One region of the Cupriavidus sp. H18C1 genome, then DNA from elsewhere that is predicted to be linked to it. Evidence: riboswitches for the same ligand, from Rfam matches in the RefSeq annotation. Region 1 holds a riboswitch; the other holds the start of a gene.
The links. A riboswitch is a leader RNA that binds a small molecule or an ion and turns the genes downstream of it on or off. The one in region 1 is predicted to bind glycine.
Positions count from the first base shown of each region.

Region 2: another riboswitch for glycine. It lies ahead of gcvT (glycine cleavage system aminomethyltransferase GcvT); the one in region 1 lies ahead of OJJOAM_RS18145 (D-amino acid dehydrogenase).

Region 1 covers NZ_CP186009.1:509,179-514,958, reverse strand. The annotation lists partial or broken gene OJJOAM_RS18150 (SDR family NAD(P)-dependent oxidoreductase) at 1-79, shown strand, start outside; gene OJJOAM_RS18145 (D-amino acid dehydrogenase) at 541-1,878, opposite strand; glycine riboswitch at 1,935-2,051, opposite strand; gene OJJOAM_RS18140 (diguanylate cyclase domain-containing protein) at 2,186-3,172, opposite strand; gene fumC (class II fumarate hydratase) at 3,337-4,713, opposite strand; partial or broken gene OJJOAM_RS18130 (diguanylate cyclase domain-containing protein) at 4,915-5,780, opposite strand, start outside.
Region 2 covers NZ_CP186008.1:2,105,307-2,111,086, reverse strand. The annotation lists gene OJJOAM_RS09730 (UvrD-helicase domain-containing protein) at 382-2,466, opposite strand; glycine riboswitch at 2,698-2,794, shown strand; glycine riboswitch at 2,816-2,962, shown strand; gene gcvT (glycine cleavage system aminomethyltransferase GcvT) at 3,061-4,188, shown strand; gene gcvH (glycine cleavage system protein GcvH) at 4,296-4,676, shown strand; gene gcvP (aminomethyl-transferring glycine dehydrogenase) at 4,772-5,780, shown strand, end outside.

The sequences.
Region 1 (5,780 bases):
CGTCTGTTCGCCGCAGGCATCGGCGACCACCGGCGCCGCGTTGCGGGTCGATGGCGGCGTGGTGGATACCATCGCCTGAGCCCGGCGATGGCGGGATGGTGCGACGGTGCTGGCGTGATGGTGGGGTGGTGGCGCATCGCGGTCGCGCAGGACCTGGTTTCGCACCGCTGCCCGGCACGCAGAAACGGGTACGCTTTGCGCGCGGCGTCCATATTGATCGAGTTCCGGCTACGCAGAAACGGGTACGGTGCCGCTTTCCATCGCGTGCCGGCACGGCGGTTTTACCGCGGGATTCATCGTCATCAGCCGTCCCGTCGACGCTCGTGAAAGGGTACGCAGAAACGGGTACGGTTTGCGCAAGGCGCACGCAGAAACGGGTACGCTTTCGAGCGCAGGCGGGTCCGGATGCATGTCCGCATGCCTGTCTCGATGCGCGTCCCGATGCGTGCCGGTTGGATCCACGCCAACGATGAAAACGAAAACACCGGCGCGCATGTCGATGCCGCGCCGGTGTCGTTGTTTCAGGCCTGTATCAGGGCATCAGGCCTCGGCCGGCTCCGACGCGGCCGCGCGCGTGGCGACCACCGGCGCGAGCGGTCGCGCCATCCGCGGCGCCTCCGGCAGCGGACCGCAGAAGCCGAAGTCCACTTCCGGCACGCGGCCGCTGATCAGCTCGGCGATCGCGCGTCCCGAGCCGCAGCCGTGGGTCCAGCCCAGCGTGCCATGGCCCGTGTTCAGGTACAGCCCCTGCACCGCGCTCGCGCCGATATACGGCACGTTGCCCGGCGTCGCGGGTCGCAGGCCGGTCCAGTAGCGCGCCAGTTCGGGACGGCTGACACCGGGGAAGATCTCCAGCGTGCGCCGCACGATGGCCTCGCAGCGCACCGGGTTCAGCTCCATCGAATAGCCGTTGAGCTCCGCGGTGCCCGCGATGCGCAGCCGGTCGCCCAGACGCGAGAACACCAGCTTGTACTCGTCGTCGGTCAGGCTGACGCTCGGCGCGCGCTCCGGGTCGAGCACCGGCAGCGTGGCCGAGTAACCCTTGGCCGGATAGATGTCGAGCTTGACGCCGAGCGGCCGCGCCAGCATCGGGCTGAAGCTGCCGAGCGCGAGCACATAGGCGTCGGCCTGCTCGACGGTGTAGGCGCCGGTCTCGTCGGCGATCTCGACCCCGCGCATGCGCCCGCCTTCGGCCAGCAGCCGCTGCACGCGCACGCCGTAGCGGAAGCGCACGCCGCGCGCCTCGCACAGCGCCGCCAGCCCCGTGGTGAAGCGGTGCACGTCGCCGGACTCGTCCTCGCTGGTGTAGGTGGCGCCCGCCAGCCGCGGCGCGATCGAGGCCAGCGCCGGTTCGAGCTTCACCACTTCGTCGGGACCGATCACGCGGCGCTCGCAGCCCAGCTCGCGCATGATGCGCGCCGGCTCGATGGCCGCGTCGAATTCCTTCTGGCTGGTATAGAAGTGCAGGATGCCGCGGGTCAGATGATCGTATTCGATGCCGGTCTCGGCGCGCAGCGCCTGCAGGCTGGCGCGGCTGTAGGTGCCGAGGTTGAGCAGCTGGATCATGTTGCGGGTGGATCGGCGGGCCGGACACTCGCGCAGGAACTTCAGGCCCCACGACCATTGCGCCGGGTCGGCGCGCAGGCGGAACAGCAGCGGTGCGTCCTCGCGTCCCAGCCAGCTGAGCAGCTTCAGCGGCGCCGACGGGTTGGCCCAGGGTTCCGCATGGCTGACCGAGATCTGGCCGCCGTTGCCGAAGCTGGTTTCGCGTGCCGCGCCGGCATTGCGCTCGAGCACCACGACCTCGTGGCCGGCCTTGGACAGATACCACGCCGAGGCCACGCCGATCACGCCGGCCCCCATCACGATGACTTTCATTTCAGGCTCCAGGATGCAAAAAGGGGCAGCCGGCCGGCATCGTCGATGCCAACCCGGCTGCCCCCACTGTCCTTTTGCCTGAGAGATTCACCGCGTCCGCCCCGGACCCGGTTTGCCCCTTCGGCGGCCGTCATCGCTTAACCATGATGGCGGCGCTCTCCAGTTCGTTGTCGTCTCCAGTCTTCGGTACCTGAGCGTTTCGGGGGTACGCGCTTCGGCAGCGCCGCCGCCGCGCTGTCGCGCCGCAGGCTCGCTTTCTCCTGGATGGGCGGACAGTAACACGGCGCGGCGGCGGCCGCAACGCGAGTTACTGTGGCGCGGCGGGCGGCGTTCCCTTCCTGCGTGCCTGCTTGTTGGCGTACATCGCCTGGTCGGCCTGCGCCAGCAGGTCCGCGATGCCGGTGTGCCGGGCGGGATCGAAGGCGACCGCGCCGGCGCTGAAATCCAGCGCATAGCCGCGCTGGCTCTGCGCGTTGTACGCGTCCACGACTTGCCGCAGCCGGGCCAGCATCGCGTCGCACGGGTCGGCCGAGGCGTCGACCAGCAGCACGACGAACTCGTCGCCGCCCAGCCGTCCGATCAGGTCGGACTCGCGGAAGGCCTGGCGCAGGTGGTCGGCGAAGGCGGCCAGCGCCAGATCGCCCTCGGCGTGCCCGAAGCGGTCGTTGATGGCCTTGAAGCCGTCCATGTCGAAGAACAGCAGCGTGACCGGCATCCCCTGGCGCTGGCAGACCGCCAGCGCATGCTGCGCCAGCGCCGAGAAGCCGCGGCGGTTCGACAGCATCGTCAGGTCGTCCATCGAGGCCAGTTGCGCCGACTCCAGTTCCTGCTCGGCCAGGCGACCCAGATCGTGCAGCAGCGCCTGATCGTCCTTGTCGAACTCGCGCGGCTCGGTGTCGATCAGGCACAGCGTGCCGACCTTGGCGCCGCCCCGTACCGCGAGCGGGCAGCCGGCATAGAAACGCACGCCGGGCGCGCCCGTGACCAGCGGGTTGTCGTGAAAGCGCTGGTCCTGCAGCGCATCGGGCACGATCAGCAGATCGTCGCGCAGGATCGCGTGGCCGCAGAACGATTGCTCGCGCGGCGTTTCGCGGGCGGCCAGGCCGAACGAGGACTTGAACCACTGGCGCCTGGCGTCGACCAGGCTGACCAGCGCGATCGGTACGTCGAACAGCCGCCTGGCCAGGCGGGTCAGCCGGTCGAAGCGCTCTTCGGCGGCGGTATCGAGCAGGTTCAGGGAGTACAGCGCGTCGAGGCGCCGCTGGTCATCGGCGGGAATGGGAGCAGGAATCATCTCGTCAATGCGATCGTTGTTACCCCCCGATCGTCGTCTGCCCGTCTCAAGCGGGTTTGTCGCCGGCCGCCGCGGCAGCGCGGGGCCGGTCGATAGGGTCGTTCCATGTGTGGGCGGCCGTATGCGCCGTCGTGGACGTGGCCGCCAGCACCGGTGCGCCGGCGCTACACCTCGCGCGTCATCCCTTTCAGGTCGATCCATTGCTCGAACTGCTCGGCGGTGACATGGCCGGAGGCGATCGCCGCCTCGCGCAGCGACAGATTGCGTGCCACGGCGAGCTTGGCGATTTCGGCCGCCTTGTCGTAGCCGATATGCGGGTTCAGCGCGGTGACGGGCATCAGCGACCGTTCGAGCAGGTCGGCGATGCGCGCCCGGTCCGCCTCGACGCCGGCCACCATGTGTTCGGCGAAGCTGGCCGCCGCGTCGGCCAGCAGTGTAACCGACTGCAGCAGGCTGTAAACGATGACCGGCTTGTAGGCGTTCAGCTCCAGCGTGCCCAGCCCGTTGGCCAGCGTGATGGTGGTGTGGTTGCCGATCACGCGGCAGCAGACCATCGCCAGCGCCTCGGCCTGGGTCGGATTGACCTTGCCCGGCATGATCGACGAACCCGGCTCGTTGGCCGGCAGCTGCAGCTCGGCAAAGCCCGCGCGCGGGCCCGAGCCCAGCAGCATGAAGTCGCGCGCGATCTTCAGGAAGGACGAAGCCGTGGTGTTCAGCGCGCCCGACAGGTCGGCCAGCGCGTCGTGCGCGGCCTGCAGCGCGTAGCGGTTGGCGGCGGGCTCGAACGGCAGGCCGGTGTAGTCCGCCAGCGCGCGCGCGAAGGCGGCGGCAAAGCCGGCCGGCGCATTGAGGCCGGTGCCGACCGCAGTGCCGCCCTGGGGCACCGGCATCGCGCGCAGCACGGCCTGGTGCAGCCGCGCCTGCGCGTCGGCGACCTGCGCCTGGTAGCCGGAGAACTCCTGGCCCAGCGTCAGCGGCACGGCATCCTGCAGATGGGTGCGGCCGACCTTGACGATATCGGCGAAGGCCTCGACCTTGCTGCCGAGCGTCTTCTGCAGCGTCTCAAGCGCCGGCAGCAGCTGGCGCTGCACCGCCCGCGCCGCGGCGATATGCATCGCGGTCGGGAAGCTGTCGTTGGACGACTGGCTCGCGTTGACGTGGTCGTTGGGATGAACGGGCCGCTTGCTGCCGACCTCGCCGCCGAGCAGCTGGATCGCACGGTTGGCGATCACCTCGTTCAGGTTCATGTTGGTCTGTGTGCCCGAGCCGGTCTGCCAGACCGACAGCGGAAACTCGTCGGGCCACTGGCCGGCGATGATCTCCTCGGCGGCCTGTTCGATCGCCTGCGCCAGCCCCGCGTCGAGCACGTTCAGTTCGCGGTTCGCGCGTGCCGCGCACAGCTTCAGGATCGCAAATGCCTCGATCAGCGCCGGCGGCATCTTCTCGTTGCCGATGCGGAAGTTCTGGCGCGAGCGCTCGGTCTGCGCGCCCCACAGGTGGTCGGCGGGGACGGGTACCTGGCCCAGGCTGTCCTGTTCGATGCGGGTCGCTGGGGGGCTGCTGGTCTGACATGACTGGCTCCTGTGAACGAACGGTACGAATCGGTCTTCTAGGATACGCCGACGGTGCCGCGGTTGCCGCTGGTGCCGCCGGTGGCCCGGATGCCGCTGTCGGTGCCGCGAATGCCGCGAATGCCGCGAATGCCGCCGACGCGCATTGCGGCCCCGGCGGCGAAGGTCGCCCTACGAGCGCGCTTCGCGCGACCGGTTCGCCAGCTCCGGCGGGCCGATCTCGAAGCGCCCGCGTCCGCCGTCCTTGGCGCGGTACAGCAGCGCATCGGCCTCCTTGGCCAGCTGCTGCCACGTGATCGGGGCACCCTGGTACAACGCGATGCCGATGCTGACATTGACGTCGACGAAGGCGCCTTCGATGAAGAAGCGGCGGCCCACCGAATGCAGGATCGCGCCGGCCACGCGCACCGCGACATCGGGCCGGTCGATGTCCTCCATGACGATGGCGAACTCGTCCCCGCCCAGGCGCGCCACCGCGTCGCGCTCGCGCACGCAGCGCTGCACGCGTTTGGCGAAGCTCTGCAGCAGCTGGTCGCCGGCCGCGTGTCCATAGTGGTCGTTGACCGCCTTGAAGCGGTCCATGTCGAGGTACAGCAGCGCCATCAAGCGCTCCTGCGAACGGCTGCGCGCCATCGCTTCGGCCAGCCGCGTCTCGAAGGCGCTGCGGTTAAGCAGCTGCGTCAGGTGGTCCAGGCGCGAGATCTGCGCCAGCCGCAGCGTCTCGAGCTTGCGCGCGGTGATGTCCTGCACATGGACATGCACGCCCTCGACGCGGCTGCCGTCGGCGCTCCACTCGGGGCGGAAATTGGTCTCGGTGCAGTGGTAGTCGGGATCGTGGAATTCGGTCTCGAAGGTCACCGCGGTGCCGGCGAGCGCCTGCTGCAGGTACGGCTGGATGCGCGCGTAGCGAGCCTCGCCCAGCAGTTCGCGCAGCGTCATGCCCGCGCAGCTGCTCGAGCGGAATGCCGAAGGTGCGCTCGTAGGCGAGGTTGTTGAAGACGTAGCGCTCGTCGGTGTCGATGAAGGCCAGCAGCGAG
Region 2 (5,780 bases), on a different replicon from region 1:
GATCGCCGCGGCGGATGACGGCATGCCGAGCGGCTGGGGGAAGCGGTTTCGGCAGGGACTTCGGGAACGGCTTCGGAAGCGACTTCGGAAGCGAAATGGGGAGCGGTCGTTGCCATCGGCGGCCTTCTGAGGAATCCGCTTCGATGCTAGCCAAGCCAGCCTGCGCCGGACTTGATCGACATCAAGGGCCGGCGATTCGGCTGTTCTCTCGGCGCTTCGGCGCCACGCGCCTGCGCCCTCAAAGTACGATGGGCGATCCGCCACCGTAGCAGCCGGATGTTGCAGGCCCCTGGCTGCCTTGTATCGACGCCGATACGAAGGGACGGGCCTACCCGGCGCTGCGCCTCAGCCGCCTCAGGCCCCTCAGCCGCCCAAGCCGCTTCAGCCGGTGGCGGCCTTGGTGCCGAGCAGCGCCTTCAGCCCCGCCAGCCGGTCCTTCGGGCTCATCGCCGGCGTCTCGTCCTTCGGCGCCGGAGCCTCCTCGAGCTTCATCTCGCCGATGAAGCGCGACGGCTGGCACGAGTAGGTGTCGCGCGCGCGCTTGCGCTTCTTGCACCAGCTGATATGCAGGCTGCGCTGCGCGCGCGTGATGCCGACATACATCAGGCGGCGCTCCTCCTCGATCTTCTCGTCGCTCAGGTCCTCGTCCTCGCGGCAATGCGGCAGGATGCCCTCCTCCACGCCGACCAGGAACACATGCGGATATTCCAGGCCCTTGGACGCGTGCAGCGTCGACAGCCGCACCGCGTCGGGATCTTCCTCGCGGCCTTCGAGCATGCTCATCAGCGCGACGGTCTGCGTCAGCTCCAGCAGGTTCTTGCCCTCTTCGCCGAAACCGTCGGCGGTGTCGAAGCCCGTCGCCTCGCCATCGGGGGCCTCCGGCTTGGTGCCCTTGCGCTTGAGCCAGTCGAGGAACTCCAGCGTATTGGTCCATTTGGCCTGGGCCTGGCGCTCGTCGAAGGTGTCGTACAGATAGGCCTCGTAGTGGATGCCTTCCATCAGGTCGTCGAGCACCTCGGTGGCCGGATCGCGCGCGGCGCGGTCCGCCAGCCGCACCATCGCCTCGCAGAAGGTACGCAGCGGCTCGAGCTGGCGCGGCTGCAGCTTGCCTTCGATGCCACCCATCATCGCGGCCTCGAACAGCGAGACCTTGGCCTGGCCGGCGAAGGTGCCCAGCACCTCCAGCGTGGTATTCCCGACGCCGCGTCGCGGCGTGGTGACCGCGCGGATGAAGGCGGGATCGTCGTCGGGATTGGCGATCAGCCGCAGGTAGGCGCAGATGTCCTTGATCTCGGCCTTGTCGAAGAAGCTCTGCCCGCCCGACAGCACGTAAGGGATGCGCTCGCGGCGCAGGATCTGTTCGAACAGCCGCGCCTGGTGGTTGCCGCGATAAAGGATCGCGTAGTCGCGGAACTGCGCGCGCCGCTCGAACTTGTGCGCCGACAGCTTGAACACCACCGACTCGGCCTCGTGCTCCTCGTCGTTCATCTGCGTCACGGAGATGGGATCGCCCATGCCGTGCTCGCTCCACAGTGTCTTGTCGAACAGCTTGGGGTTGTTGGCGATCACCGCGTTGGCCGCCTGCAGGATGCGCACCGTGGAGCGGTAGTTCTGCTCCAGCTTGATGACCTTCAGGTTCGGAAAGTCGGTCTGCAGCAGGCGCAGGTTGTCCAGCGTGGCGCCGCGCCAGCCGTAGATCGCCTGGTCGTCGTCGCCGACCGCGGTGAAGGCCGGCGCGCGCAGATGCGAGCCGCCGGCCAGCAGCTTCAGCAGCTGGTACTGGCAGGCGTTGGTGTCCTGGTATTCGTCGACCAGGAAGTAGCGCAGCCGGTTCTGCCACTTGAGCCGCACGGTTTCGTCACGCGCGAACAGCTCGGCCGGCAGGCGGATCAGGTCGTCGAAGTCGACCGCCTGGTAGGCCGCCAGCGTGGCGACGTAGTTGCGGTAGATCAGCGCGGCCTGGTGCTGGTCGGCATCAAGGGCCTCGGCAATCGCGGTCTCCGGATCGACCATGCCGTTCTTCCACAGCGAGATCGTGCTCTGCACGCTGCGGATCAGCTTCTTGTCGGTGGTCGCCAGCTGTTCCTGGATCAGGCCGAAGCAGTCGTCGGCGTCCATGATCGAGAACTGGGGCTTCAGGCCCAGGTGCTCCGCCTCGGCGCGCAGGATCTGCACGCCGAGCGAATGGAAGGTACAGACGGTCAGCTGGCGCAGCGGGATGCGCTTGCCGTCGCGGGTCTTGCCCTCCATCAGCTTGGCGATCCGCTCCTGCATCTCCTTGGCGGCCTTGTTGGTGAAGGTCACCGCGGCGATATGGCGGGGCTCGAAGCCCTTGTCCTCGATCAGATGCGCGATCTTTTGCGTGATCACCCGGGTCTTGCCCGAGCCGGCGCCGGCGAGCACCAGGCAGGGGCCGTCCAGATAGCGGACGGCTTCGGATTGGGCGGCGTTCAGTCCGTGGGTCATCGGTCGGGGATCGGAGGTCGGGTACAGCGGGAGGTCGGACCGCATCGCAAAGGGCGCGGCCCGCGGGCGCGACGCGTTGGAGGACGGGTCGCGAGTGGGTCGCAAGTGGGTCGCGAACGGGTCGAAGCCGGCGATGTTAACACGGGGGCGGGGCCGGCCGAGACCCGGAAACCGACTCCTGCAACGCGCCGCTCTCGCGTTGACAGCCGCCAGGGCTGCGGTTAGAGTCGCGCCATCCGTCCGGGAGAGCGCGCGACTGTATCGTCATTCGCGCCGCCGAAGGGGAATCACCCGAAAACTCTCAGGCACCATGGACCGGGCGGATCGGCATGCAGTATGCACACGATGTATGCCGAACTCTGGAGAGCGACACCCGTCATTCATTAGCTGGATGATGAGCGTGTCCACCGAAGGGGCGCACGGCGAGGCCGGTCAGTCCGACGAGGACGGCAAGCCGGGCCGTAATCTCTCAGGTATCGAGGACAGAGGGGGTCATCCGTCGCGACGGTTCGCACCGAGCCGCGCGACGGATGACCCTTTTTGTTTGGCGCGCCGCGCGCGCCGGACCGAACGATGCCACGCTCCGAGGAATTCATGACGCTCCAGGCCACGCCCCTCAACGCCATCCACCGCGCCCTCGGCGCCCGCATGGTCGATTTCGGCGGATGGGACATGCCGGTCAACTACGGCTCGCAGATCGAGGAGCACCACGCGGTGCGCAGCGATGCGGGCATGTTCGACGTCTCGCACATGTGCGTCGTCGACCTCACCGGTCCCAATACCCGCGCCTTCCTGCGCGAACTGCTCGCCAACAACGTCGACAAGCTGCAAACCCCGGGCAAGGCGCTGTATTCCTGCATGCTCGACCCGAACGGCGGCGTGATCGACGACCTGATCGTCTACTTCTTCGCCGAGGACCGCTTCCGCCTGGTGGTCAACGCCAGCACCGCGACCGGCGATATCGACTGGATCCGCCAGCGCAATGCCGACACCGGCGCCGGCGTGACGATCACCCCGCGCCGTACCGATAACGCTCCCGATGGCGCGACCCCGCTGGCGATCGTCGCCGTGCAGGGCCCGAATGCGCGCGCCAAGGTCTGGAGCGCATTCCCGTCGACCCAGCCCAGCGAAGCGCTCAAGCCCTTCAACGCGATGGTGGTGCAGGACGCCGCCATCGGCGAAATCATGGTGGCCCGCACCGGCTACACCGGCGAGGACGGCTTCGAGCTGGTGGTGCCGGCCGACAACGTCGCCGCGGTCTGGGAAAAGCTGCATGCCGCCGGCGTGCGCCCGGCCGGCCTCGGCGCACGCGACACGCTGCGCCTGGAAGCCGGCATGAATCTGTACGGCCAGGACATGGACATCCACACCTCGCCGCTCGACGCGGGCCTGGCCTGGACGGTCGACCTGCAGAGCGAGCGCGATTTCGTCGGCAAGGCCGCGCTGGTGGCCAACGGCCAGCGCCAGCAGTTCGCCGGCCTGATCCTGCGGGACAAGGGCGGCGTGCTGCGCGCGCACCAGACCGTGCTGACCGCCGCCGGCGAGGGCGAGATCACCTCGGGCACCTTCAGCCCGACGCTGTCCCAATCGATCGCCTTCGCGCGCCTGCCCAAGGATGTGGCGCTCGGCAGCGAAGTCCAGGTGCTGATCCGCGACCGCAAACTGACTGCGACTGTGGTTAAACTGCCGTTTGTGCGCAATGGCAAGGCACTCGTGAGCTGACAGCTCGCATCGGACATCGTCCACCCGGTCACGCTGCGCCCCGCGGCCCCCTTCATCCCGATGGCACGCGGCGGCGCGACACAAGAATCTGAAATTGGAGAATCTCGATGAATTTCCCCGCTGACCTGAAGTACACCGAGTCGCACGAATGGGTGCGCGTCGAAACCGACGGCACGCTGACGATCGGCATCACCGATCACGCGCAGGATGCGCTCGGCGACATCGTCTTCCTGGAACTGCCCGAGGTCGGCAAGACGGTCGGCGCCGGCGACGCGCTGGCGGTGGTCGAATCGGTCAAGGCCGCGTCGGACATCTACGCGCCGGTGGCCGGCGAAGTGGTCGCCGTCAACGACGCCGTCAAGGACGCGCCCGAGAGCGTCAACGCCAACGCCTTCGATGCCTGGCTGTTCAAGATCAAGCCGGCCAACGGCGACGACGTCAACGGCCTGATGACGGCCGACGCCTACAAGGCCAGCGTCGGCGCCTGAGCCCGGCGCCCCGCCCGCGGCGCCGGGGACCATGGCTGACCACCATGTCCCGGCCCGCCTCTCCGAGTCACTTGCCATGAACGCTCCCCCTGCCCATGAACGCCGCTCAATCCGCTCGCCCTTCGCTGGCCGAACTCGAAGCTCGCGACGCCTTCTCCCACCGCCATATCGGGCCCGACGCCGCCGAACAGCAGCACATGCTGAAGGTGCTGGGCTACGACAGCCGCGCCGCGCTGATGGACGCCATCATCCCGGCCGCGATCCGCCGCCGCGACGGCATGCCGCTGGGCGAATTCACCGAGCCGCTGACCGAGGAAGCCGCGCTGGCCAAGCTGCGCGGCATCGCCCGCAAGAACAAGGTGTTCAAGAGCTTCATTGGCCAGGGCTACTACAACACGCTGACGCCGGGCGTGATCCTGCGCAATATCTTCGAGAACCCGGCCTGGTACACCGCCTACACGCCGTACCAGCCGGAGATCTCGCAGGGCCGCCTCGAAGCGATGCTGAACTTCCAGCAGATGGTCACCGACCTGACCGGCCTCGATATCGCCAACGCGTCGATGCTCGACGAAGGCACGGCCGCGGCCGAGGCGATGACGCTGCTGCAGCGCGTGAACAAGCACGCGTCGAATACCTTCTATGTGGCGGACGACGTGCTGCCGCAGACGATCGAAGTGGTGCGCACCCGTGCGCTGCCGCTCGGCATCGAGGTCAAGGTCGGTCCCGCCGCCGACGCGGCGCAGGCGCATGCCTTCGGCGTGCTGCTGCAATACCCGGGCGTCAACGGCGACGTGGCGGACTACCGCGCGATCGCCGATGCGGTGCACGCGGCCGGCGGCCTGGTGGTCGCGGCGGCGGACCTGCTGGCGCTGACACTGCTCACCGCGCCCGGCGAATGGGGCGCCGACGTGGCCGTCGGCAACTCGCAGCGCTTCGGCGTGCCGCTCGGCTTCGGCGGCCCGCACGCCGGCTATATGGCCGTGAAGGACGCCTACAAGCGCTCGATGCCGGGCCGCCTGGTCGGCGTCACCGTCGACGCGCAGGGCAACCCGGCCTACCGGCTCGCGCTGCAGACGCGCGAGCAGCATATCCGCCGCGAGAAGG